3 regions of the Mesorhizobium sp. WSM4832 genome follow, and region 3 is predicted to be linked to each of the others. Evidence: riboswitches for the same ligand, from Rfam matches in the RefSeq annotation. Region 3 holds a riboswitch; each other region holds the start of a gene.
What was found. A riboswitch is a leader RNA that binds a small molecule or an ion and turns the genes downstream of it on or off. The one in region 3 is predicted to bind thiamine pyrophosphate.
Positions count from the first base shown of each region.

Region 1 (7,701 bases), on a different contig from region 3:
CGGCGATGGGGCACATCGATGCCATGAAGGACCTTGCGGTGATCTTCAAGGAAGGCCGCAATGGCGTGCCCGCCGACCCGGCCCGCGCCCTGGCTTTCCTCAAAGCCGGCATGGAGCGGCAAGACATGTATTCGATGAGCCTCCTGGGCCTTCCCCTGCGCAAGACCGTGGCAGTCGCGTCGTGCAAGGTCCCGCCGAAAATCATCACAAAGGTAAAGGTGATCCGCATACCCGCACCGAAGGCGAAGGCCCCGAAGCCCCCAGTGACGTCAATCCCAAGGGGCGCCAAGCCAGGGCAGGACGGCCGGGCGTCTTGGCGCGGCAATGGCGGCGATCATTCCGATCCGCCCAGCAACAACACCGGCAAAAACACCGGCGACGGCATCAGCGGCAGCACCGACTTCTGATGGCGGCGACGAAAGCCTGGGATCGGCCAAGCGCCGGCCCAGGTTGCGGCCGCAGGCGGCCTGACGGCCTACCTGTCGGTGACGATCTTGACCTTGTCGCCGGTCGACACCGTGGCGCCCGGCGACATGGCGTTGAGCACCCGGAAGAGATCGAGCTTGCGGTCGACGCCGACCATCTGCGCGGCGAGCGAGCCCATGGTCTGGCCGGCCTGAACGGTGACGACGCGGATATGCAGCGGCTTCAGCGCTGCCTTTTCGGCCGGGCTCAGCACGCGAAAGGAACCGCTGACTGAGCGCGCGACCGGGTCCAGCGCGGTGCTGGCCGAGGGCGCCGCCGTCAGCAGCCTGTAAACCTGCCCGCCGGCGCGGATCACGGCGATGTCGAACTGCCAGCCTTGCGCGCTGGCATGCGCCGTCGCCGCCTCGTTGCCATTGACCATGTCCTGGCGCACGCTGGCATCTTCCAGCCCGGCCACCCAGCCGCTGCGGATATAGTCCGTGAGCGACACCGACTTGTCGATCGCCACGCCGTCGAAGCGGATGGCGATGTCGCCAGGCCCGGTCGCAGTGACCGCAGCCGCCGAATTGTCGATGACGAATCCCTCCGGCACCGTGAAGGAAACGCCGAGATTGGGATGCATGAAGGTCTGGCCGCGCACATAGCCTTCTTCCGGCGTATCGCCGTAGAGCAGGCCGTCGATGCCGGCCAGAAATGCGTCGCGGTCGCGCGTGCCGACGCCAGGCGGACCGAAATTGCGCGCAAGGCGCTGCGCCAGATCGATGCGCTGGGGCGTATTGGGGTGCGTCGCCAGGAAGTCGAGGCTGGCGTCGGTGGCGCCGCTGACCGAGCGGAAATCGGTATAGGCCGACATCGACTGCAGGAAGCGGCCGGCCGCATAGGGATCGTAGCCCGCTTCGCCGATCGACTTGATGCCGATGGCGTCGGCCTGCAGTTCCTGGTTGCGCGAGAATTGCGCGAGCCTGAGCTTACCCCTGATCAGCGCCGCCTTGGCGGTCGGGCTGTCGCCGAGCACGTCCGACACCACCTTGGTCGCGAGGCCTTCCTCGGCCTCGAGCTGCTGGCGCTGCAGCCCATGATTCGCCGTGACGTGGCCCATCTCATGCGCGATGACTGCGGCGAGCTCGGAGGAATCGTTGGCCAGCGCCAGCAGGCCGCGCGTCACATAGAGATAGCCGCCCGGCAGCGCGAAGGCGTTGACGTTGGGCGAATTGAGGATGGTGATGCGATAGGTCTGGGTCGGATTGGCCGAAACCACCGTCAGATTGCCGACGACCTTGGCCACCATGCGTTCGAGCCTGGGGTCGGAATACTCGCCGCCATAGGTGGCCAGGATGCGCGGATGCTGCGCCTTCGCCATTTCGGCGAGCTTGGCGTTGGCGGCGACATTGTCGACGGTGATCGGCTTGTCGGAAGGCTGGAAGCCGCTCTCCTGCACGTCCGGCGGCGTGAACATCTGGCAGCTGGCCAGCAAGGCAACGCTCGCCAGCGCGAAGAATCGTGCAAGCGGCCTCATCCACACTTTCTGAGCGCCGGTCGACAGATCGGCTTCCTTTCGAAATCTTTCGGCAAATCACTGTCCCGCCGGACCAGCATGGCTGGACCTAGCCATACTCCCCCGGACAAGGCAAGCAAACGCCGGATCGCCCATTGCCGGTTTGGCCGTAAATTATGTCCGCTTCCGGGCAATATGTTGTGATCCGGCAACGGTGCCGCCTCGATCGCCGATATAGCGCCTGAACCCATCCGGTCCAGATCGATCGAAGAAATCATCCGCCGGCCCGATTGCCGCGATCGCGCCTTCGTCGAGGAATGCGACGTCCTGGCCGATGCGGTGCGCATCTTCGGGCTGATGCGTAACGAACAGGACTGTCATTTTGCGCTCGGCATGGATGCCTGCCACAAGGTCGAGCATGTCGTCTCGCAGCGCCGGGCCGAGCGACGCGAAAGCTTCGTCGAGCAGCAATACGGGTCGGTCGCGCAGCAGCACCCTCGCCAGCGCCACGCGCTGCCGCTCGCCGCCGGAAAGCTCGCGCGGCAGCCGCTTTTCCTTGCCCGCAAGGCCAACCCGCGCCAGCGCCTCGACGACTGCCGCCCGATCGGCATCGCCGAGCCTGAGCGACGGCGAGCGGCCGAGCCCGACATTGGCCTCGACCGCAAGATGCGCAAAAAGGTTGTTTTCCTGGAACACCATCGACACCGGCCGCGCCGAAGGCGGCGCGTTGCCGAGATCGATACCGCCGATCAGCACCTTGCCTGTGCCGGGCGTTTCGAAGCCGGCTATCAGATTGAGCAGCGTCGACTTGCCGGAGCCGCTCGGCCCCATGATGGCGGTGATCCTGCCGGCCGCGAATTCGGCGTCGAAGCGGAAGGAGGCCTCGCCATAGCTGAACGAGACGCCGTCCAGCGCAACAGTGAGGCCCTTTTCCTCGGCAGTGCCATTGATGGTCGTCATGATCTTCCTTCGCGCCCAAGCCAGTCGGCGGCGACCACCAGCATCAGGCAGACGAGGCCGAGCAGCAAGGCAAGCCCCGCCGCGTCGGCTGTCCGGTAGCTGCCCATGCGCGCGAGCAGCAGGTAGGGCAAGGTCTGCACGGAATCGCTGCCGAACAGCGCGATCACGCCGAGATCGCCGAGCGACAGCGCCATGGCGAAGGCGAAGCCGGTGGCTAAAGGCCGCCTGAGCGACGGCCAGTCGATCAGGCTGAGCCGGGTCCAGCCGGATATGCCGAGCGCCAGGCAAAGCCGCTCATGGCGTTCGCTGGCCGCGTCATAGGCAGGGCGAATGGCGCGGATGGCAAAGGGCATCGCCATTACCGCGTTGACGGCGACGACCATGATCGGCGCGATGGCAAAGACATCGGTGACGTTGCGCAAGGCCAGGAACCAGCCCGCCCCAAGCACGATCGGCGGCACGACGAGCACGAAACCGGCGCCGGTGTCGGTGGCGTGTTCGAGCAGGCTCATGGCGCCACCTGTCCGGCGCCGCAGGGCCAGCGCGCGCCGCGCCGCAATCAGCGCCAGCGACAGCGCCACGCCGAGCAGCGCCGCGAGGAACGCGAGGCCCGCGCTGGTGGTGGCGGCCCGGCGCACCGCCTCTTCACCCGCCAACCGGCCGAGATCGGCCTCCAGGCCTGAAAACACGGTCGCCGCCATCGGTCCGGCGACGAACAGCAGGGCAAGCGCGATGAGGCCGGCGTTCAGCACGCCCTCCATCCGGCCCGCCGAAAGATAGCGGCGCGGCGCCACCGGCAGATTGGCGTCCCCGACCGTGTTGGCGCCAAGCCGCGTGAGCACGATGACCACGACGAAGGTCAGGGCGATCTGCAGCAGCGTCAGCACCACGGCGCGCGCGGGATCGAAATCGAAGCGCAGCGCCTGGTAGATGGCGACCTCCAGCGTCGTCGCGGCCGGACCGCCGCCCAGCGTCAGCACGATGGTGAAGGACGTGATGCAGAGCATGAAGACCAGCCCGGCAACCCCCGGCATGGCCGCGCGCAGCACCGGCCATTCGATCAGCCGGAACGCTGGCCGGGCACCCATGCCAAGCTGGCTCGCCAGCCGCCACTGGTCGGCAGGAATGGTGCCCAGCGCCTCGAGGAACAGGCGCGTGGCCAAGGGCAGGTTGAAGAAGACATGCGCGACGAGGATGCCGGAGAGGCCGTAGATCCCCGGCCACTCTGCGCCGCCAAGCTCGGCGAAGATGCTGGCAAAGTACCCGGCCCGTCCATAGAGCGCCAGGATACCGAGCGCGGCGACGATGGCCGGCAGCGCCAGCGGCACGGTGAAAAGCTGCAGGATAAGGCGACGGCCGGCAAAAGCCGGATGTCTCGACAAAGCCCGTGCCACCAGCAGCGCCGGCGCGACCGACAGCAGTGTCGACAGCAGCGCCTGCCACAGCGTGAAGCGGGCGACGCGCAAGAGGTAGCCGTCGAAGGCGGCGGCAGCGCCGGAGAGATCATGCGCGCCTTCGACGGCGAGGCCGATGAAGGCGCCACCGATCAGCACGGCTACGGCCGCAAGGGCGATGATGCCGGCGGTGACGCGGGAGTCAGGGTGCACGGCGGGTAGCACGTTGCACCTTGGTGGAATTCAGCGGACGCCGCGTTCCTTCGCGCCCCCCTCTGTCCTGCCGGACATCTCCCCCTCTAAGGGGGAGATCAGACGTCACGCCGGCCTTCGCCAATCTCCAAAGCTGCAGGATTGAGCAGGGCGCCAAAGCTGCCAATCTCCCCCCTTGAGGGGGAGATGTCCGGCAGGACAGAGGGGGGTGGCTTGGCGCGAACTTCAAAGGAATAGCGAACCTACTTGCCCATCACCGCCAGCCACTCATCCACCCAGGCCTTGCGGTTGGCCGCGACTTCTTGCGGGCTGAACAGCAAGGTCTTGGTCGGCTTCACCAGCTTGTCGAAGGCCGGGTTGAGCGGCTTGTCGGTCTTGCCGGCCGGGAACATCCAGTTGGTTTCCGGAATGACGTCCTGGAATTTCGGCCCGGTCATGAATGCGATGAACTTTTGCGCCAGCGGGTTCTTCGCGCCGGTCGTGGTGATGCCTGCGACCTCGATCTGCAGGTATTCGCCTTCCTCGAAGGATGCAGCCTGATAGCGCACGGTGTTCTCGGCCACCATGTGGTAGGCCGGCGAAGTGGTGTAGGACAGCACCATCGGCGCCTCTCCCTTGGTGAACAGGCCGTAGGCCTCGCTCCAGCCCGGCGTCACCGTCAGCACCTTCGGCTTGAGCTTGGCCCAGGCTTCCGGCGCCTTGTCGCCATAGACCGACTTCACCCACAGGAGCAGGCCGAGGCCGGGCGTCGAGGTGCGCGGATCCTGGATGACGATCTTGTCCGTGCCGCTGCCTTCCACCAGGTCCTTCAGGCTCTTCGGCGGCGTCTTCAGCTTCTGCGTGTCATAGACGACGGCGAAATAGCCGTAGTCGAAGGGCACGAAAGTGTCGTCGCTCCAGCCGCCGGGCACATTGATGCCGGACACGTCGCCATGCGGCGCAAACAGACCGCTCGCCTTGGCATCGGCGGTCAGATTGGTGTCGAGGCCGAGCACGACATTGGCCTTGGTGCCGGCGCCTTCCAGCTTGACGCGGTTGAGCAAGGCGACGCCGTCGGCGACCGAGACGAATTCGAGATCGCAGCCGCATTCGGCCTCGAACTCTTTCTCGATGGCCGGTCCGGGACCCCAGTCGGCGGTGAAGCTTTCATAGGTATAGACGGTGAGCTTGTCCTTCGCAGCGGCAGGCGCAACGCCTGCCAGAAGCGAAACAAGACCGGTTGCGAGAATGAGATGGGACAGCATCGCGCGCATCGGCGCCTCCTTCGTTCGAGTGACAAGGAATTGAGGCGCCGGATGGTCCGAAACGTCTAATCCCTCCGCCGGTACAAACCGGATCAGGTTCAGCGGGTTGGCTTGGTTGCCTCTCAGCCGGATCACGTCCGGCACCCCGTTAGAGCGTTTCGACAGATAGGCCGCGCCGAAGCGGCGCGCAAGCGGAAGTTTGCCCGGCAGCTAATGTTCGAGCGGGACCTTGGACGCGACGTGCGGCGCTACGCGGCTTCCGTTTCGCCCGGCGGGCTGGTAAGGGCGACGGCCATGGGCACATTCACCATCCTGCTTGGCGGCGACCTCATCCGCACGCCCCGGCTCGAACGCCAGATCGAAGCGTCGCGCATCATCGCCGCCGATGCCGGCATCGGCCATGCCCGCATGCTTGGCCTGGTACCGGAGCTCTGGGTCGGCGATTTCGACTCGGTACCGGCGAACCTGCCAAAGAATCTGGCCGCCGTGCCGCGAAAAGTCTTTCCGGCCGAGAAGGACATGACCGACGGCGAGCTCGCCGTCGCGGAAGCGCTTCAGCGCGGCGCCACCAGCCTGGTGCTGGCCGGCGCCTTCGGCGGCAAGCGCGCCGACCATGCCTTCCTGCATCTGACGCTAGCCCTGCGCTTGGCTGCGGCCGGCACGCGGGTGCTGCTGACCAGCGGCGCGCAGGAGGGCGTTCCCGTCCTGCCTGGCAAGGCCAGCTTCGACTATGATGACGGTACGCTGTTTTCGGTGCTCGGCTTCTCCGACCTGTCCGGCCTGACCGTTACCGGCGCCAAATGGCCGCTCGACCGCGTCGAGGTGGCGTTCGGCTCCTCGCTCACTATATCAAACGAGGTCGAAGGGCAGCTTGGCATCGCGCTGGAGCGCGGCCGGGCGCTGCTTCTGGCCCACCCCTATCCTCTTCCAGAAAGTTGACATGGCGCCGCCACTCCTCAATCTCGACGGCATTAAACTGACCTTCGGCGGCACCCCGCTGCTCGATGGCGCGGCGCTCAGCGCATCCGCCGGCGAGAAGATCGCGCTGGTCGGCCGCAATGGCTCGGGCAAGTCGACGCTTCTCAAGATCGCCGCAGGCATGATCGAGCCGCAGGACGGCGAGGTGTTCCGCCAGCCTTCAGCCACGGTCCGCTATCTGCCGCAGATGCCGGACATGGATGGCTTCGCGACCGTCCGCGCCTATGTCGAAGCCGGCCTCGGCCCGGCCGACGATCCGCATCGCGCCACCTATCTGATGGAGCATCTCGGCCTCACCGGCGAGGAGCGGCCGAACGACCTTTCCGGCGGCGAGGCGCGCCGCGCAGCGCTTGCCAGGGTCATGGCGCCGGAGCCCGATATCCTTCTGCTCGACGAACCGACCAATCATCTCGATCTTTCCGTGATCGAATGGCTGGAAGAAGAGCTTGCCCGCACCTCGTCGGCGGTCATTCTGATCTCGCACGACCGCCGCTTTCTCGAACGCGTCACGCGGGGCACGGTCTGGCTGGACCGCGGCCAGACGCGGCGGCTCGACAAGGGCTTCGCGCATTTCGAGGAATGGCGCGACCAAGTGCTGGAAGAGGAAGAGCGCGAGCAACACAAGCTCGGCCGCCAGATCGTGCGCGAGGAGCACTGGCTGCGCTATGGCGTGACCGCAAGGCGTAAGCGCAACATGCGTCGCCTCGGCGAATTGCAATCCATGCGCCAGCGCTTCCGCGGCCATCGCGGCGCCGAAGGCACGGCGACCATGGTGGCGAGCGACGCCGCCGAATCCGGCAAGCTGGTGATCGAGGCGAAAAACATCGAGAAGAGCTTTGGCGACCTCACCGTGGTCAAGGGCTTCTCGACCCGCATCCAGCGCGGTGATCGCGTCGGCCTGGTCGGACCGAACGGCGCCGGCAAGACAACGCTGTTGAAGATGCTGACCGGCGAGATGAAGCCCGATGCCGGCTCGATCCGGCTCGGCACC
Region 1 is NZ_JBVVQH010000032.1:25,772-33,472, forward strand. It holds gene AC0L2L_RS31490 (caspase family protein) at 1-407, shown strand, start outside; gene AC0L2L_RS31495 (M48 family metalloprotease) at 476-1,942, opposite strand; gene thiQ (thiamine ABC transporter ATP-binding protein) at 2,096-2,881, opposite strand; gene thiP (thiamine/thiamine pyrophosphate ABC transporter permease) at 2,878-4,488, opposite strand; gene thiB (thiamine ABC transporter substrate binding subunit) at 4,731-5,732, opposite strand; TPP riboswitch at 5,785-5,890, opposite strand; gene AC0L2L_RS31515 (thiamine diphosphokinase) at 6,027-6,671, shown strand; gene AC0L2L_RS31520 (ABC-F family ATP-binding cassette domain-containing protein) at 6,673-7,701, shown strand, end outside.
Region 1: it holds a riboswitch for thiamine pyrophosphate, as region 3 does, so the genes downstream of both, thiB (thiamine ABC transporter substrate binding subunit) here and thiC (phosphomethylpyrimidine synthase ThiC) in region 3, are expected to answer to the same signal.

Region 2 (7,701 bases), on a different contig from region 3:
ATGTCGCTTTTGATGCGACCTTCTTGTCCGATGAGACCTTCTTGCATGACGGCGCGCCCTATGGATTTCAAAGTCTTGAGGATTTCAAAGCCTTCCAATGCAGAGCCGATGCGAAGGTTCCGCTAGGTCAATCCACCAGGTCAATTAGTCGTCGCTGACGGAACAACACCCCTGCCGAGGGCGTTTGCCCCCGGAGCTCCCACGTTCGACCTGCCGGTGTTTCCGCCCCCGCGGAGGCACGGCGGAGCTCGCCAACGCAACAGGAGATAAACGATGAAAACCACCTTCATTCCAGCTGTCGCCGGCCTGGCTCTGATGGCCGGCATCGGCATCGCGGCCGCGGACGAGGTGATCGTCACCCCTGAGCAGCAGACCGTGGTCAAGGAATATGTCCACAGGCATCCGATCGCCTCGGTCAACGTGCTCGGCCTCGAACTCGGTGTCGGCTCCACGATACCCGATACAGTCGAGCTGCAGCAGGTCCCGGATGTGCAGTACCGCTATGCGATCGTCAATGACCACACGGTGCTGATCGACCCTGGCACGCGCCGCGTCGTCCAGGTGATCCAGTAGCGCCTGGTTGCCGAAGAGCCCGACCTTCCCCGATGCATCGGGCAAGGGTCGGGCTCTTCTCGCACCTGGACATATCGTCTAGATTGGACGGCGGTTTGGGAGGCAACGTTCGGGAAGGAGTCGTTGCCATGCACCATCTACACGTCGAACCACCTGACCTCGCCAAGAGCGTCGACCAGCTTCTGGCTGAACATTGCACCGGCCTGCTGTCGATGAAGGACGCGATAGCGATCCTGCGCAAGCGCACAGGGACGGAGCGCTCTGACGCCGATTTGGCCGGATTGATTACAAAGAAGGCAGCCTATCTCGGCGTCGCCGTCATCGCCGACGGGCACTGAGGAAAATCGCCGCCGAAGTTCGGCCCTCCATGTGTCGATGCGCAAGACGCGGCGCGAAAATTCGGCTAATGTTCGCGCCGGGGAACCGTCCCAACCAAATGGAGGCGACAAGTGACGGACGACAGGCACGAACGCATTCGCCAGCGCGCGCACGAGATCTGGGAACAGGCAGGCAGGCCGGAAGGCGCTCACATGGAGCATTGGGACCAGGCGGCAGCCGAGGTCGACGCCGAGATGAAACCGAAGGCGAAGAGTCCGAAGAAGGCGGTCGCCGCCAAGGTCGAAAAGCCGAAAGCGGCAAAGGCCAAGGCTCCCGCCAAGCCGAAAGCCAAGGCCTGATTTCCGGCGGCCATGCCGCCGCTAGCTCATTCCGACAACGGTCGAAGAGGACGTGGAGAGCCCGCGCCCGGAGTTTGGGCGCGTGAAGACGCTGGAACTTCCGCCGTTGAAGGTCGGGCGGGTTAATATTACCTTCCTCTAAAATTAGCTGTGCTTTAATAGATAAGCTTCGCGCGATCGCAAGTTGTTGAACAGATGGAGCCATCCACTGTGGCATCTCGGCAACACGCGCTCTTTTAGTCAAATAGCCCCAGTAAAAGTCGGTCTTCGGTCTGACTGCCCCGTTGACATCGGCACTCGTCCAATGTGCCTTTCGTGTTAAGGCTTTCTTAACGTCAAGCTTGGGGATTGGGTTATGCGGGGCATCGACCGTTTCATTTTATTTGCGTTTCTGGCTGCGGCAGGCGGCTTTGCGACACAGGCTTCAGCGGCGGTCGACTATGTGCGCGCTTGTGACGCCTTCGGCACGCAATACTATTACAGCCCAGGCACCAATACCTGCATCAACGCCAACACCGGCGAGACCCGGCTTGTGACGGATGATGACAAGGTGGTTGCAGGCAAGACCGCGCTGGCGAGCAAGGTCGACGACATCGATGGTCGGGTCCAGCGCGCCTTCGAAGGTGCCTCTGTGGCCTCGTCGCTCACCAGCCCGGACCTAGTGCAGGGCGAGCATTTCGGCGTGCGCGTCAACTGGGGCAATGCCGGCCAAGCCAACGCCATGGGCGTCACCGGCGCGGCGGTGCTGGGCGAGAGCTTCCTTCCCGGCGGCAGCGGACGGCTGACCGGCGCCGCGGGCGTAGCGTTCTCCGGTAAGACGGTCGGCGGCAATGCCGGCCTGCAGCTCACCTGGTAGCGTGGCCGGGGGCCAATCATGTTCAAATATCTTTTTGCGGCCGTCGCGGTAGCCTTGTGTGGCCTGTCCTTGCCTGCGGCAGCTGCGCAGCCGGTCGAATATGTCCGGGCATGCGACATGTACGGCACCAACTACTACTACAGCCCGGGCACCAACACCTGCATCAACGCCGACACGGGCATGACCAGGCGGCAGGTCGATGACGGCAATGGCGGCGAGATGACCGAGGTCGGCAAAACGGCTTTGGCTGCCCACGTCGACGACATCGATAACCGCATCACCCGGGCTTTCGAAAACGCCTCGATCTCGGCCGCGCTCGCCGCGCCCGATCTTGTCCAGGGCGAGCATTTCGGCCTTCGTATCAACTGGGGCAACGCCGGCGACGCCAACGCTTTCGGCATCACAGGTGCGGCGGTGCTGAGCGAGGGCTTCAACCATGGCGGCCGGCTGACCGGCACGCTCGGCATCGCCTTCGCCGGCAGCCAGGTCGGCGGCAATGCAGGGCTGCAGTTCAGCTGGTAGGCGAGGCCCGGACCGCTACCGCCGCCCTTGTTTTCCGGCGTATCGCGCGACCGCGCAAAGGAAGGCCAGCGCGGCTGTATCGCAGGCAGCCCGCGACGGCGACGGACCCTTGGCGAAAAGGACCGCATCGGCGATTGGGATCGTCAGGCCATGCCTCCTGGCGAATGAGGTGACTTCGTAGGGCTGATCGTCGAGCTTAATGCCGATGTCGATTTGCTGGTCCATCAAAACGAGTTCCTCCCTGGTATACGGCTTTACCCTCCTTCGCCTGAGAGGAATTAACCACCGGCCGCTCGCCTGCGTCCACCAATTGGCGATTGTGTGAAACGATGCATTTTTCGAGGGGTGGCCCAAGGGTTGCAGAGACCTGTCGGCGGCGGCCGTCCCGGGATGACGGCCGCACCGGAGAGGTGCTGTCCTGCCGCGTTCGGTCCTGTCTTTCTTTGCGGCGAAGAGCGGGCTTCCGGCGAAGAGCGGGGACAGGCGCCTCACTCCCACGCATCGCTCGACCTGGCAAACCGCACGCCGGCAGCGAGCATCGCGCTTTCGCATTCGCTGATCAGCCGGAGATTGCGCAAATACCGCGCCACCGTCTCCGGCAGCCAGGCGGCGCAGGCTTCGACATAGGCGCGGCCATGCACCAGCGTGCCGGTCGAAAGCCTGTCCTCCTTCTCGGCGACTACCTTCAGATATTGCCGGATGAAGCGGATGTCGTCGGCGATATCCTGGCTGGCCATGCGCCAGGCGCCGGCAAGGCGCTCGCGCTCGGCAAGCGGCAGTGGCGACAGCAAAGGGCGGGAGAGGTCGGCAAAAGCGGCGTGGTTCGCGGTGTCCAAGCAAATCCCCTCAAAGGAAGGGAAGTATCGTACTTTATGTACGAAACACAATCAAGCGAGATTCGTACAATTTGAACGATAGGAGTTGAAAGCAGTTATAAGAAGTCTGCGAAAATCTTGTAACGCAGCCATCTCCCCCTAGGGGGAGATGACACTTCCTGGCCTGATTGCGCGGCAAAAAAACCTCTTTCCCGCCGCTACAAACAGTGCTTTAACCCGACCATCCACAGGGGTGCTCCGTACGGTCGGGGCTGAGATGGGGGCGGCAAGCCTCCGGACCCTAAAGCTGATCTGGATAATACCAGCGGAGCGAGGCGGGCTATGTTTTCCGGCGCACAGATTTCCCTTTATCCCATGACCGACGATTTCGTCGGCGTCATCCTCGGCGCGCTCGGCGCGCTCGATCCTTACCGTGACAGGCTCAGGATCGAGACCGACGACATCTCGACGCTGCTGGTCGGGCGGCCCGAAGTCCTGTTTGCGGCCATGCGCGACCTGTTCGTGGCGGCGGCGGGAAGCGGCAAGCACTGCGTGCTGTCGGCCGCGGTCTCGCGCGGCTGTCCCGGCGAGCCGGACGATCCGATCTGCCGCTCCGACGAGATCGGCGGCCCGGCGATCCCACTTGACGAACGCAAGCTCGCCGCGCTCAGCGCAGTGAACGCGACGCCTTCGACCAACCAGCCGGTGGTGGCGCAATTCTCGCTCTACGTGATGGGCACCGGCGACCACATGGACGAGATCTACGGCTGCATCGATTTCCTGAAACAGTCCGGCGTCTTCGAGCGCTCGAAGAATTTCTGCACCAAGCTGCGCGGCGATGCCGGCGCGGTGTTCGCCACGCTCAACGAAGCCTTCTGCCGCTTCGGCCCCGGCGCGGGGCACGTGACGCTCGACATCACCATCTCGGCGAACAGCCCGACCGCGGTTTGAGCGCAAGTTCAAGCTGTCGAGGAGAGTGTCGTGGCTGTTTGGTTCGACCCATTGCGTGGGGGAGAGAATCCTACATCTGATCACATCCCGGAAGAGGGATGGGAATCGTCGGCCATTGGCGAAAGCGGGCGCGACAGCCAATCTCCCCCACAAGGGGGGAGATCAGCCGTCGCGTCGGCCTTCGCCAAAGCCGCGCCCGCCGCCCTGGCTTTCATCTTGCTGCTCCTCGCCTGGGAGCTCTACGCCCGCCTCGGCGGCGTCGCTCCCTCCGTGCTGCCGGCGCCGTCCCGCGTGCTGGCGCAGGCATGGGAGAACCGCGCGGCACTGGCCGAAAACACGCTCCCCACCATCCGAGCCACGCTGGCCGGCTTCGCCTGTTCGTTGCTTGCCGCCTTCATCCTCTCCGCGCTGGTCGACTTCCTGCCGCGCTTGCGCCGCGCGCTGTTCCCGCTGCTGATTGCCAGCCAGACCTTGCCGCTGGTGGCGATCGCGCCGCTGGTGGTGCTGTGGTTCGGCTTCGGGCTCTTGCCAAAAATCCTGCTTGTCGCCTTGGTCACTTTCTTCCCGATGATGGTGGCGCTGGTCGAGGGCTATGCGTCGACCGAAAAAGAGATTGCCCAGATGCTCGCCGCCATGGGAGCGGGGCGCTGGCGCATTTTCTGGGCCGCGCGGCTGCCTTCGGCGCTGCCCTATTTCTTCGCCGGTCTGCGCATCTCCATCACCTATGCGGTGGTCGGCGCGATCTTCGCCGAATATGCCGGTGCCGCGAAGGGGCTGGGCATCTACATGCTCAGCGCCAAGAACAATTTTCGGCCCGACCTGGTGCTTGCCGCGGTCGCCGTCAGCTCGGTTCTGACGCTGGCGCTGTTCGGCCTGGCGGTGCTCGTCCAGCGGCTCGCCATGCCCTGGGAAAATGCAGGGAGCGAGACGGCAGGGAGCGAAGGCAAGTCCGATCCTGACGCAGGGGGCCGGCCATGACCCGGCTCGAGCTCCGCGATGTCCGCAAAAGCTTCGGCGCGCTCGAGGTTCTGGCAGGCGTTTCGCTCGATGTCGGCGCGGGCGAGTTCGTCTCGATCCTCGGGCCTTCCGGCGCCGGCAAATCGACGCTGTTCCAACTGCTCACCGGCGCGCTCAAGGGCGAGGGCTCGATGCGCTTCGACGGCGCGCCGCTCGATGGCGCCCGCTTCGCCTTCATGCCGCAGCGCGACGCGCTGATGCCGTGGCGGCGCGTCATCGACAACGCGACGCTGGCCCTGGAAGTGCAGGGCATGAAGCGCCGGGCGGCGCGTGAGCGCGTGGCGCCGTTGTTCGCCGAGTTCGGCCTCGCCGGCTTCGAGCGCGCCTGGCCGGCCGAGCTTTCCGGCGGCATGCGCCAGCGCGCCGCACTTCTGCGCACCGTGGTGCAGCAGCGCGAGATGCTGCTGCTCGACGAGCCGTTCGGCGCGCTCGATGCGCTCACCCGCGCGGCCATGCAGCGCTGGCTCGAAGGCATGTGGCAGAGCCATCGCTGGACGGCGCTGCTGATCACCCATGACGTGCGCGAGGCGGTGCTTCTGTCCGACCGCATCTATGTGCTTTCGGCGCGCCCCGCGCGCGTGGTCCGCGAAGTGGCGGTGCCGCTGCCGCGCCCGCGCACCGAAAGCGCGGCGCTCGCCCGCGAGGCGGCCGCGATCGAGGCCGGCATCCTCGACACGCTGCTTGGGCAGCCGCCGATCCGAGTTCCCGATCATCCGATGGAGAATTGAAATGACTGACCTGACCCGCCGCCAGGCGCTATTCCTGGCCGCCGGCCTGCCATTTGCCGGGGCCATCACATGTGCCGGGGCCACCACTAGTGCCCGGGCCGCCGCGCAGAAAATCACCGTCGCGCTGGACTGGACCGCCAACACCAACCATGTCGGCCTTTTCGTCGCCCGCGACAAAGGCTTTTACCGCGACGCGGGTTTGGAGGTTGAAATCCTGCCCTATGGCGACACCGGATCGGGCACGCTGGTCGCCAACCGTGTCGCCGATTTCGGCATTTCCGGTTCGCTCGGCCTATTCACGCAAAAGAGCGCCGGTGCCGACTTGAAGGCCGTCTACGCCGTCGTCCAGTCCGAGACCGGCCGTGTCGTCTTCAACGCCGACCGCGCCGCGATCAAGAGCCCCAGGAATCTCGACGGCCTGACCTATGGCGGGTTCGGCAGCGCCTGGGAGAACGCGCTGATATCGACCATCATCCGCCATGACGGCGGCAAGGGCGATTTTTCGACCGTGACGCTCGGCACCTCGGCCTATGAGGCGCTGGCCAACGGCGCGGTCGATTTCACGCTCGAGGTCTCGACCTGGGAAGGCGTCGAGGCCGAGCTGAAGGGCCTCAAGCAGCGCAGCTTCCGCTATGCCGATTACGGCGTGCCGGACGAGCACACCACGCTGATAGTTTCCAGCAACGCCTTCCTCGCCACCAATCCGAAGATGGCCGCGGCCTTCGTCCAGGCGACGAGGGCTGGTTATGCGTTCGCCGTGGATCATGCACAGGAAGCCGGCGACCTGCTGATCGCCGCCAACAAGGACACGCTGACCAACCCGGCGCTGGTGCACGCCTCGCTGAAGGCGCTGAACGACGGGCATTTTTTGAAAAGCGCGCAAGGCGCCATCGGCACGATGGACAAGGCCAAGATGGAGGCCATGGGCGGGTATCTGCTTGCTTCCGGGATATTGCTCGACGGCAATGGCAAGGTGCTGAAGGAGAAGCCGGATTTGGGGGCGTATTACACGAATGAGTTTTTGGGGTAGGACAAGACGAAGGGAGCCATAGGTCGAACGCATTGGGCCTCCCCAGATCAGCTGTCCGCCTTCTTGCGGCCGAACAGCCTTCTCAGCCAGACCAGTGGCAGCAACAGCAGGAAGGCGCCTTTCTTCAGCACCAGCAGCGCGAGCGCGATAAGGCCGGCGCCGGCGGCCTTGCCGTATTTGACGCCGAGCATTGTCGCCAGGACGCCCAGCGCGCCATATCCAGCCACCTTGTCGCCGCTGGAGAATTCGAAATAGGAACTGCCGGCCTTCGACTTGTAGGCGTCGGCCGATGCCTCGACGATTTTCTGCACGGCATCGCCTGTGATGTTGCCGTTCACCGGCACGATCTTGACCGGGACATAGCCCTGCCGGTCGAAGATCGAGACCGAGATGTTGATGGTCCTATCGCCGGCCCAGTTCAGGATGTTGGCGTAGTAGAGGATGTTCTTGGCCTTGTCGATTTGCGGATAAACCAGCCAGCCGTCGAAGCGGATGTCCTGGCCCAGCCGTTCCGACTGCGCCTTCACCGAGT
Region 2 is NZ_JBVVQH010000009.1:66,111-73,811, forward strand. It holds gene AC0L2L_RS14605 (DUF982 domain-containing protein) at 1-47, opposite strand, end outside; gene AC0L2L_RS14610 (DUF1236 domain-containing protein) at 274-573, shown strand; gene AC0L2L_RS14615 (hypothetical protein) at 702-911, shown strand; gene AC0L2L_RS14620 (DUF2934 domain-containing protein) at 1,023-1,250, shown strand; gene AC0L2L_RS14625 (porin) at 1,606-2,106, shown strand; gene AC0L2L_RS14630 (porin) at 2,125-2,628, shown strand; gene AC0L2L_RS14635 (hypothetical protein) at 2,644-2,853, opposite strand; gene AC0L2L_RS14640 (hypothetical protein) at 3,117-3,464, opposite strand; TPP riboswitch at 3,683-3,795, shown strand; gene AC0L2L_RS14645 (YkoF family thiamine/hydroxymethylpyrimidine-binding protein) at 3,786-4,394, shown strand; gene AC0L2L_RS14650 (ABC transporter permease) at 4,509-5,372, shown strand; gene AC0L2L_RS14655 (ABC transporter ATP-binding protein) at 5,369-6,139, shown strand; gene AC0L2L_RS14660 (ABC transporter substrate-binding protein) at 6,141-7,169, shown strand; gene AC0L2L_RS14665 (DUF2167 domain-containing protein) at 7,217-7,701, opposite strand, start outside.
Region 2: it holds a riboswitch for thiamine pyrophosphate, as region 3 does, so the genes downstream of both, AC0L2L_RS14645 (YkoF family thiamine/hydroxymethylpyrimidine-binding protein) here and thiC (phosphomethylpyrimidine synthase ThiC) in region 3, are expected to answer to the same signal.

Region 3 (7,701 bases):
CGATGTAGAGCGGAAAGCGCGGATGCAGCAGCCGGACGGGGCGAGACAGCGAGATATCCGGCGTGCGCAGGATCAGCATCTCGCCGCGAACGCCGCGCAGCGCCGCGTCGTCCGCCGCGATCCCCCGGCAGTCGACCTCGCATTCGAAACCGGGAAGGCCTTGGCCGTCGATTGCGAAACGGAAGTCGACGCCCATCGCGACGAGCTTGTCATGAAGCGCCGTCATCACCCGGCGCGGGTCGAGATGCGCTTCGCCAGGGAAGAACAGGCCCCGCTTGAAACGGCCGGCGAGGTCGGGCTCCAGCTTTGCGATGTCCTCCTCGCCCAGCCAGCGATGGCCCGAGGTGCGGCTGGCGAAGCGGTCGAGCTCGCCCACATCGCGCGGCGGCGCGACGACGAGCGTTCCCGCCCGCGTCGCCTGGCCGGGCAGAACGGCATCCCACCAGTCGGCGGCGCCGCGTCCGAGATCCAGCACCTGTTGCTCGGCGCTCTCGCGCTCGCACCATGGCGCTAACATGCCGCCTGCAGACCATGACGCATTGCCGCCCATCTGGCTCCGAATTTCAGCAACCGTGACGGACGCACCCCGCGCGGCTAATTCATGGGCGACGGTGAGGCCTGCCACACCGGCGCCTTTGACAAGGACGCGGCGCATGGCTCAGCGCGTCTCCTGCGCCAAAGCGTGGTCTTCCGCCCCGGGCGTTTCGACCGGCATATAGAGATCGCCACCCGCGCGATATTTCTCCGCCATGGCCGCCATGCCTTCCTTCTGCGCCTCGGCGCGGATGTCATGGGAGATGCGCATGGAGCAAAATTTCGGCCCGCACATCGAGCAGAAATGCGCCACCTTGTGCGCTTCCTTGGGCAAGGTCTGGTCGTGGAACGAGCGCGCCGTTTCGGGATCGAGCGAAAGGTTGAACTGGTCCTCCCAGCGGAACTCGAAGCGCGCGCGGGAAAGGGCGTCATCCCTGACTTTCGCCGCCGGATGCCCCTTCGCCAGGTCGGCGGCATGCGCCGCGATCTTATAGGTGATCACGCCGGTCTTGACGTCGTTGCGATCGGGAAGGCCGAGATGTTCCTTGGGCGTGACGTAGCAAAGCATGGCGGTGCCGAACCAGCCGATCATGGCGGCGCCAATGCCAGAGGTGATGTGATCATAACCCGGCGCAATGTCGGTCGTCAGTGGTCCAAGCGTATAGAACGGCGCCTCGCCGCAGACGGCGAGTTGTTTGTCCATGTTCTGCTTGATCTTGTGCATCGGCACGTGGCCGGGGCCCTCGATCATCACCTGGCAATCCTTGGCCCAGGCGATCCGCGTCAGCTCGCCGAGCGTCTCCAGCTCTGCGAATTGCGCCGCGTCATTAGCGTCGGCAATCGAGCCGGGACGAAGACCGTCACCAAGCGAGAAGGACACGTCATAGGCTCTGGCGATGTCGCAGATTTCCGCGAAATGCTCGTAGAGGAAGCTCTCGCGGTGATGGTGCAGGCACCATTTGGCCATGATCGATCCACCGCGCGAGACGATGCCCGTGACCCTGTCGACGGTCAGCGGGATGTAATGCAGCCGCACGCCGGCGTGGATGGTGAAATAGTCGACACCCTGTTCGGCCTGTTCGATCAGTGTGTCGCGGTAGACCTCCCAGGTCAGGTCCTCCGCGATGCCGCCGACCTTTTCGAGCGCCTGGTAGAGCGGCACCGTGCCGATCGGCATCGGCGCATTGCGGACGATCCAATCGCGGATGTTGTGGATGTTGCGGCCGGTCGACAGGTCCATCACAGTATCGGCACCCCAGCGGATCGCCCAGACCATCTTTTCGACCTCTTCGGCCATCGACGATGTGACCGCCGAATTGCCGATATTGGCGTTGATCTTGACCAGGAAATTGCGGCCGATGATCATCGGCTCGCTCTCGGGATGATTGATGTTGGCGGGAATGATTGCGCGCCCTCGAGCCACCTCATCGCGCACGAATTCGGGCGTGACGAAGTCGGGGATCGCCGCGCCAAAGGCCTCGCCGTCGCGCTCAAGCTTGCTGCGCAGGACCTCGCGGCCGAGGTTCTCGCGGATGGCGACGAACTCCATTTCGGGCGTGATGATGCCCGCGCGCGCATAGGCAAGCTGGGTGACCGCCTTGCCCTGCTTGGCCCTGAGCGGCCGGTTGCGAATGGGAAATTCCGGCGTCAGGCGCTCACCCGTCGCGAACCCATTGTCCTCCGGCCGCACGTGGCGGCCGTCATAGGCCTCGACATCGCCGCGCGCCATGATCCATTCGTGGCGAAGCCGGGCAAGACCGTTTTCGATGCTGGTTTCGACTGTCGGGTCGGTATAGGGGCCGGACGGATCGTAGACGATGACGGGCGGCTCGCCGGCCGTTGGATGGACGGAGATTTCGCGCATCGGCACCCTGATCTGCGGGTGGATTGCACCGGGCTTGTGGATTTTCCGCGAGGCGGGCAGTGGTCCCGTCGAAACGGCGGGGGTGAGGGCATTCATCTTGAGGCTCCTTTGCTCATTGCATTGGAGACCCAGTTCTGTGCCGGAAGGATGAAAAGACGCTTCTGTTGACCTGCCGAAACAGGACCTCGGGCGTGAACTCCCGCAAAGCGCTTGCACCGTCCCTACGCCAGTATGAACTGGATCAGGTTCAACGGGTCACTGCGCCGCGATAGCCAGCAGTATCTCAGCCCCTTGCCGGGACTCCCCTGGTGAATGCCTTAGGTTGGACAGGTGGGCCCTATCTTGTCAAGCGAAGTGAAGGAATCGCAGGGCTCGAACTCGGGTTAACGCTCTTCGCTGTTTTGGCTTGGTTGATTCATATCCTTGGCTGGCGAAGAGATGACCTTAGCGAAAATGGGGGCGAGGATATGCCGGCTCGCCCGCGAAAGGTGGATCGCGTCAAGGTAGAAGACGTCTTCACCTGATTTCAGCGGGCACTTATCCTGCCCACACAAAGCTGGGACTATGGGGACGAATTGTACGGTTCGTGGCAGCAGATCCGTGACGATTTGATTGTTCTGCCAAGATCTCTCGGCCGGCATGGTGGAGCACGGCGCATCGCCATTCATGAAGTCCGCACGGATAAGGCAAGTCAGCACATCGGTGGGCGGTTCTGGGGCTGGCCCAACCACAGCGGTCTTGATGCCACGGGTCGCCAGTGCGGCCGCGGTCTCTTTAATGGCGGACGTGAAGTTCGCTTTGGAAGCCTCCTGCGAAGGCCAGCTTCCATCCTTCGAAAGGAAGCTGCCTCCACGCCCCGAGTAGGTGTTCCAGCGGCCTGCCAGGATCACGAGTGTGACGTTGCGATCGGCAAGCACCGATTGGAGCGCGGACGAATTGAAGGCCGGGCAATCCGCTGTCAATGGACTGGCGGGAAGCATCGTCATGTTGGGGAAAGGAGCGCACCCCGCTTTTGTAATCTGTCTGACGCGCACGCCTGTGGTCCGGGCGGCCTCGCTTAAAGAAGGGGCAAGATGGGCAGCCTGAGAATCGCCCCACAAAACGATCGTCGGAGCGATATTGCCGGAGCCGAGGAGGCATTCGCCCGTTTTGGGGATGAGCCGGCCACGCTCGAGGCAGGAAGATACTTCGAACTTGGCCCTTTCCGCTCTCAGTGCTTGAACAGACGGGCCGCCGTCAGGGCCCCGACTGGGGAAGCCGGAGCTGTTGATGATGGCCAGAGACAGACAGCACACCGCAGCCGTTGCGCCGGCGGTCGGTACCAGCCACGTCCAACCTGTAGCTCTCCGGCGGAACGGGCGCTCGACAAAGCGCCATGAGAGCGCTGAGACGAGCAGCGCGGCCATTACGATAGCGACACGTTCGGAGACGAGCAATTCGCGATTTTGATAGATGCCAGCAAAGACCAGCAACGGCCAGTGCCAGAGGTAGAGCGAATAGGAAGTCAGGCCGATGAAGCCGGCAGGGCCGATCGACAGCGCTTTTGAGACGATTGTTTCGCGGTGAAAGCCGGCGGCGATGATGAGCGCCGCTCCAATGCAGGGAGCAAGCGCGTGGAGGCCAGCAAATGGCGTATCCTGATCGATCAGCAAAAGTGAAGCCGTGATGAGCGCCAGACCCGAGGCAGCGAGGAGTTCCGCAATCGTTTGGTTTGGCTTCATTGCCTTAGCCACAGGCAGCGCGATCAGCCCGCCCGCAAGCAGTTCCCAAGCGCGCGTCGGAAGCATGTAGAATACAAAGGGCGGGTCGCTCTGGAGCCAGTGCTGAGCGGCGTAGATGGACATGACGAATAGCGTTGCGACAATGATTGACGCCCAAGGTCTCAGCCATCGCATCATGAGTATGACTGCCAAAGGCCACAGCAAGTAAAACTGCTCCTCGACGGCCAGCGACCATGTGTGCAGCAGCGGGAGCGAGTTCGCGGCTTCAGTAAAATAGTTGGTGCTGCGGTAAAAAAAGAAGTTGCTGGACGAAATCGCGGCGGCGATGGCGCTGTTGCCGAACCCAATGAACTCTCCCGGCGGCAACACAAACCACGCCATCGCAAAACAGGCGGCGAGCATCGCGAAGAGGGCCGGGAAAATCCGTCGAGCGCGGCGGTGATAGAAGTCCAGCAGCGAGAATTCGCCTCTCTCGGTCCGCTCGATGATGTCGGACGTTATCAGGAAGCCGGAGATCACAAAGAAGATGTCGACCCCGACGAACCCGCCGCTGACCGCTGAAAAGCCAGCATGATACAGGACAACAGTAACAACGGCGACGGCCCGTAGACCGGTGATGTCCGCTCTGTACTTCATGTCGCTGATGTCGTCCTCAAAACGTCCCGAGAAACGCTTTTTTCATGTTCGTTATTCTCCGTAAAATCGATTGTTTCGATGAGCGCATCTACGATATGAATGCGGACCATCAAATGCGGTTAAGAACCGGGCCCATGCAAATCGCGCAACGCGGAATCACGCTCGATCAAACTGACAGGCAGTGGTTTCGCTGGAGGGCAAACGCATCTTGTCACCGACCACCGCTGTGTGGCTGGTGGCCACACTAAACCCATTGATGATCAACACTGCCAATCGTCATCAAGCCGACTTACGCGAAATGCATCGCGACATTCCGGATCGCCTGGCTCAAAAGCTCGCCACTGTGACAGCGCCGGGCTCCTGGCAGAGCTGTGCTGCGCTCCCGGCCGCGGCCGCCAAGGGCCCCTGCAGCTTGTCGTCTGTGAAGTGGGTTGGAATCGCTCATGATTACGTTCCTATTGATGGGAACGATCAGCTTTCCGACTAGTTGTGCCGCCCGGCGGCACTGAAGCGCTCAATTGTATAGGGTTCGAGTCGGATTGGCGGGTCACGCCCGGACAGCAGATCGCCAACCAGTTTGCCGGTGGTTGGACCTTGTGTGAGGCCGAGGTGACCGTACCCGAACGCATACGGAATGTGAGCGTAGGTCGCGGAGCGGCTGATGACCGGCAAGGGTATCCGGGGTCGCGGGCCGCTGACCGCTCCACACCATGCCGCCATGGCCATCCAGGACCGGGAGATAAGCCTTTGCAAGCTCAACCAAGCCTTTCGAGCGAGCAAAATTCGGGCTGGCTTGCAATCCGCCGAACTCGGCCGCATCGCCGATACGTAAACCGATAGAAGGAGGCGCTGCCACGAAGTTGTGCACTGCAAAGATCAGCGTCCGGTTGAGCGCGATCTGGGGTGCAGCCATTGTTGTGTTGTAACCGCGCTCGCTTTCGAGCAGGGCATTGTCGCCAAGCTGGCGAGAAAGTTCTGCCGACCAAGCGCCGGCGGCAACGACAATTTTGGATGCATTCAAACAGAGCTGTCAGCCAGGGTAACCGTGCCGCCCTCGGGACTTGAGGCGACATGAGAGACTTGGCCCGCAAGAACTCTCGCACCATTGGCCGTGCCAGGAGCGCAGACTGTCGACCACCCGCTTTGGGTCGGAAACGTGCGACCACTGAGGTGTCAAAATCGCGCTCTTGACCAGTGGGCCTAGCGCCGGCTCCAATTCCCTGGCCTGGTCTCCCGATAGGTGACGAACGTCGACACAAGCCTTTGCTTTGCTTCCCACCCGGAACTGGCGGCATGCCAGCCTTTCTCGCTTTCGTAAACCGTGAGAGCGCCCTTGCGATGAAGGTCCGCTCAATCCAATATCTGCAAACAGAGGAACAAGATCGGCGTAGACCCGATGGTTCAGCGCGGCTAGGCTCGCGAAATCCGGTCCACCTCTGCCCGCGATCCAGCCTGCGCGAAGTTCCACAGCCATGGGAGCAGGCGCGGGATATGAGTGATCCTCAATGACAATGGGCCAAGGGGATCAAGTATCCACATAGGCACTCTTTTCCATAAACCGGGCACAGACGCTGAAAGGACTCTGTAACAGCGATACATCCAGCATTGCCACAAGACGCTTTATCGCCTGCCGGATCGCGATCCACGATCGTGACGTTAGCTCCGCGTTTTGTGGCATTGTAGGCGACACACAGAGGCCAACAACCCCTGCGCCGACCACTATAATCGTACGGTTCGCCATCTCAGTCATGACCGAACAAGCGTGAGCAAAACGGTGACAGATCGCGCTCGGCACCTTGTTTGATGATCGGGACTGGTCGCGCAATCGACCACCGAGAGATTTTCATTCCATTAGAATGAGCGTTGGAAACTGAGGATGCCGCCGACGCTGTCTTTTTTGTCAGCCTTCGTCCAATTCACGTTCGAAGGGTCGACCATGCCGATGCCGAAATTGTCGTAGTGGTCGTAGTCGATTTCGGCCGTCGCCGTGAAACCTGGAACGAGCGTGTAGACGACGTTTGCGGCCACACCATAGTTCTTGAATTGACTGCCCGAGACCTGAAGGTTGAATGAGGTTTTCTCGTCGAGTGTGTAAGTGGAGCCGGCCCAGAAACCCCAGTTGCCGCTCCAAGTTTTGTAGAAGCCGCGACCGTGAGCGGCGATTGCATTGGTTGGGTCATCGTTGAGAGTGGAGCCATAGCCGACCATTCCGAACAGCGACAGGTCAACTGTGACATTGACATCGACACGGAACTTACCGGCCAAAGCATCGTAGTTGCTATCACGAGCGATTACGCCGGTGATCGCGCCCCAGCCCTGCGTTTGTTTTACGCCGAACACGACGTGCGGAACATGGCTGTCGATAGTACCGACTACACCCGCCCCTTGTTCAAGTGAAACCAGAGCCGATAAACCATTATCGGCATCGAAGTAATACTGGGTCACGTTAGTATCGAAGTCGCCGTACGGAATGAGTATGTTATTGAGGACATTCCCGGCGTAGCCTGTAAACGTGTCGAAGGCCGACGCGTCCTTACCAACTCGAAGGCCACCAAGCTGGATCCAGGCGGAAGTCAACTTGACGCCGCTGTTGGAGCCATAGTTCTGAGGATTGTCCGGGCCCGGATAAGCGTTGCGGTTGCCGAAATTCACGCGGTTTTCAGTATAGGTCTTCAGCGCGCCGAGTTCGGTCTCCTGGCGCGTCCAAGTTTTGAACGTGAAACGCGTGTTGTTTCGCCAGGTGCCCTGAGCCTCGCCTGTTCTCGCATCGGCGGTTCTTGCCCCGTCATACGATCGGACATCGCCGAGGCCGACGTCATAACGGATGTAGCCGCCGATGCGCAGGCAGGCTTCGGTGCCGGGGATATGGAAGTAGCCCGAACCATAGACATCGCAGATCTTGACGTATTCGGTCGGGTCCGGCGCAGAGACTTCGTCCGCCGCGTG
Region 3 is NZ_JBVVQH010000020.1:129,132-136,832, reverse strand. It holds gene thiO (glycine oxidase ThiO) at 1-655, opposite strand, end outside; gene thiC (phosphomethylpyrimidine synthase ThiC) at 659-2,494, opposite strand; TPP riboswitch at 2,599-2,715, opposite strand; gene AC0L2L_RS25425 (acyltransferase family protein) at 2,782-4,755, opposite strand; gene AC0L2L_RS25420 (NAD(P)/FAD-dependent oxidoreductase) at 5,303-5,776, opposite strand; gene AC0L2L_RS25415 (porin) at 6,607-7,701, opposite strand, start outside.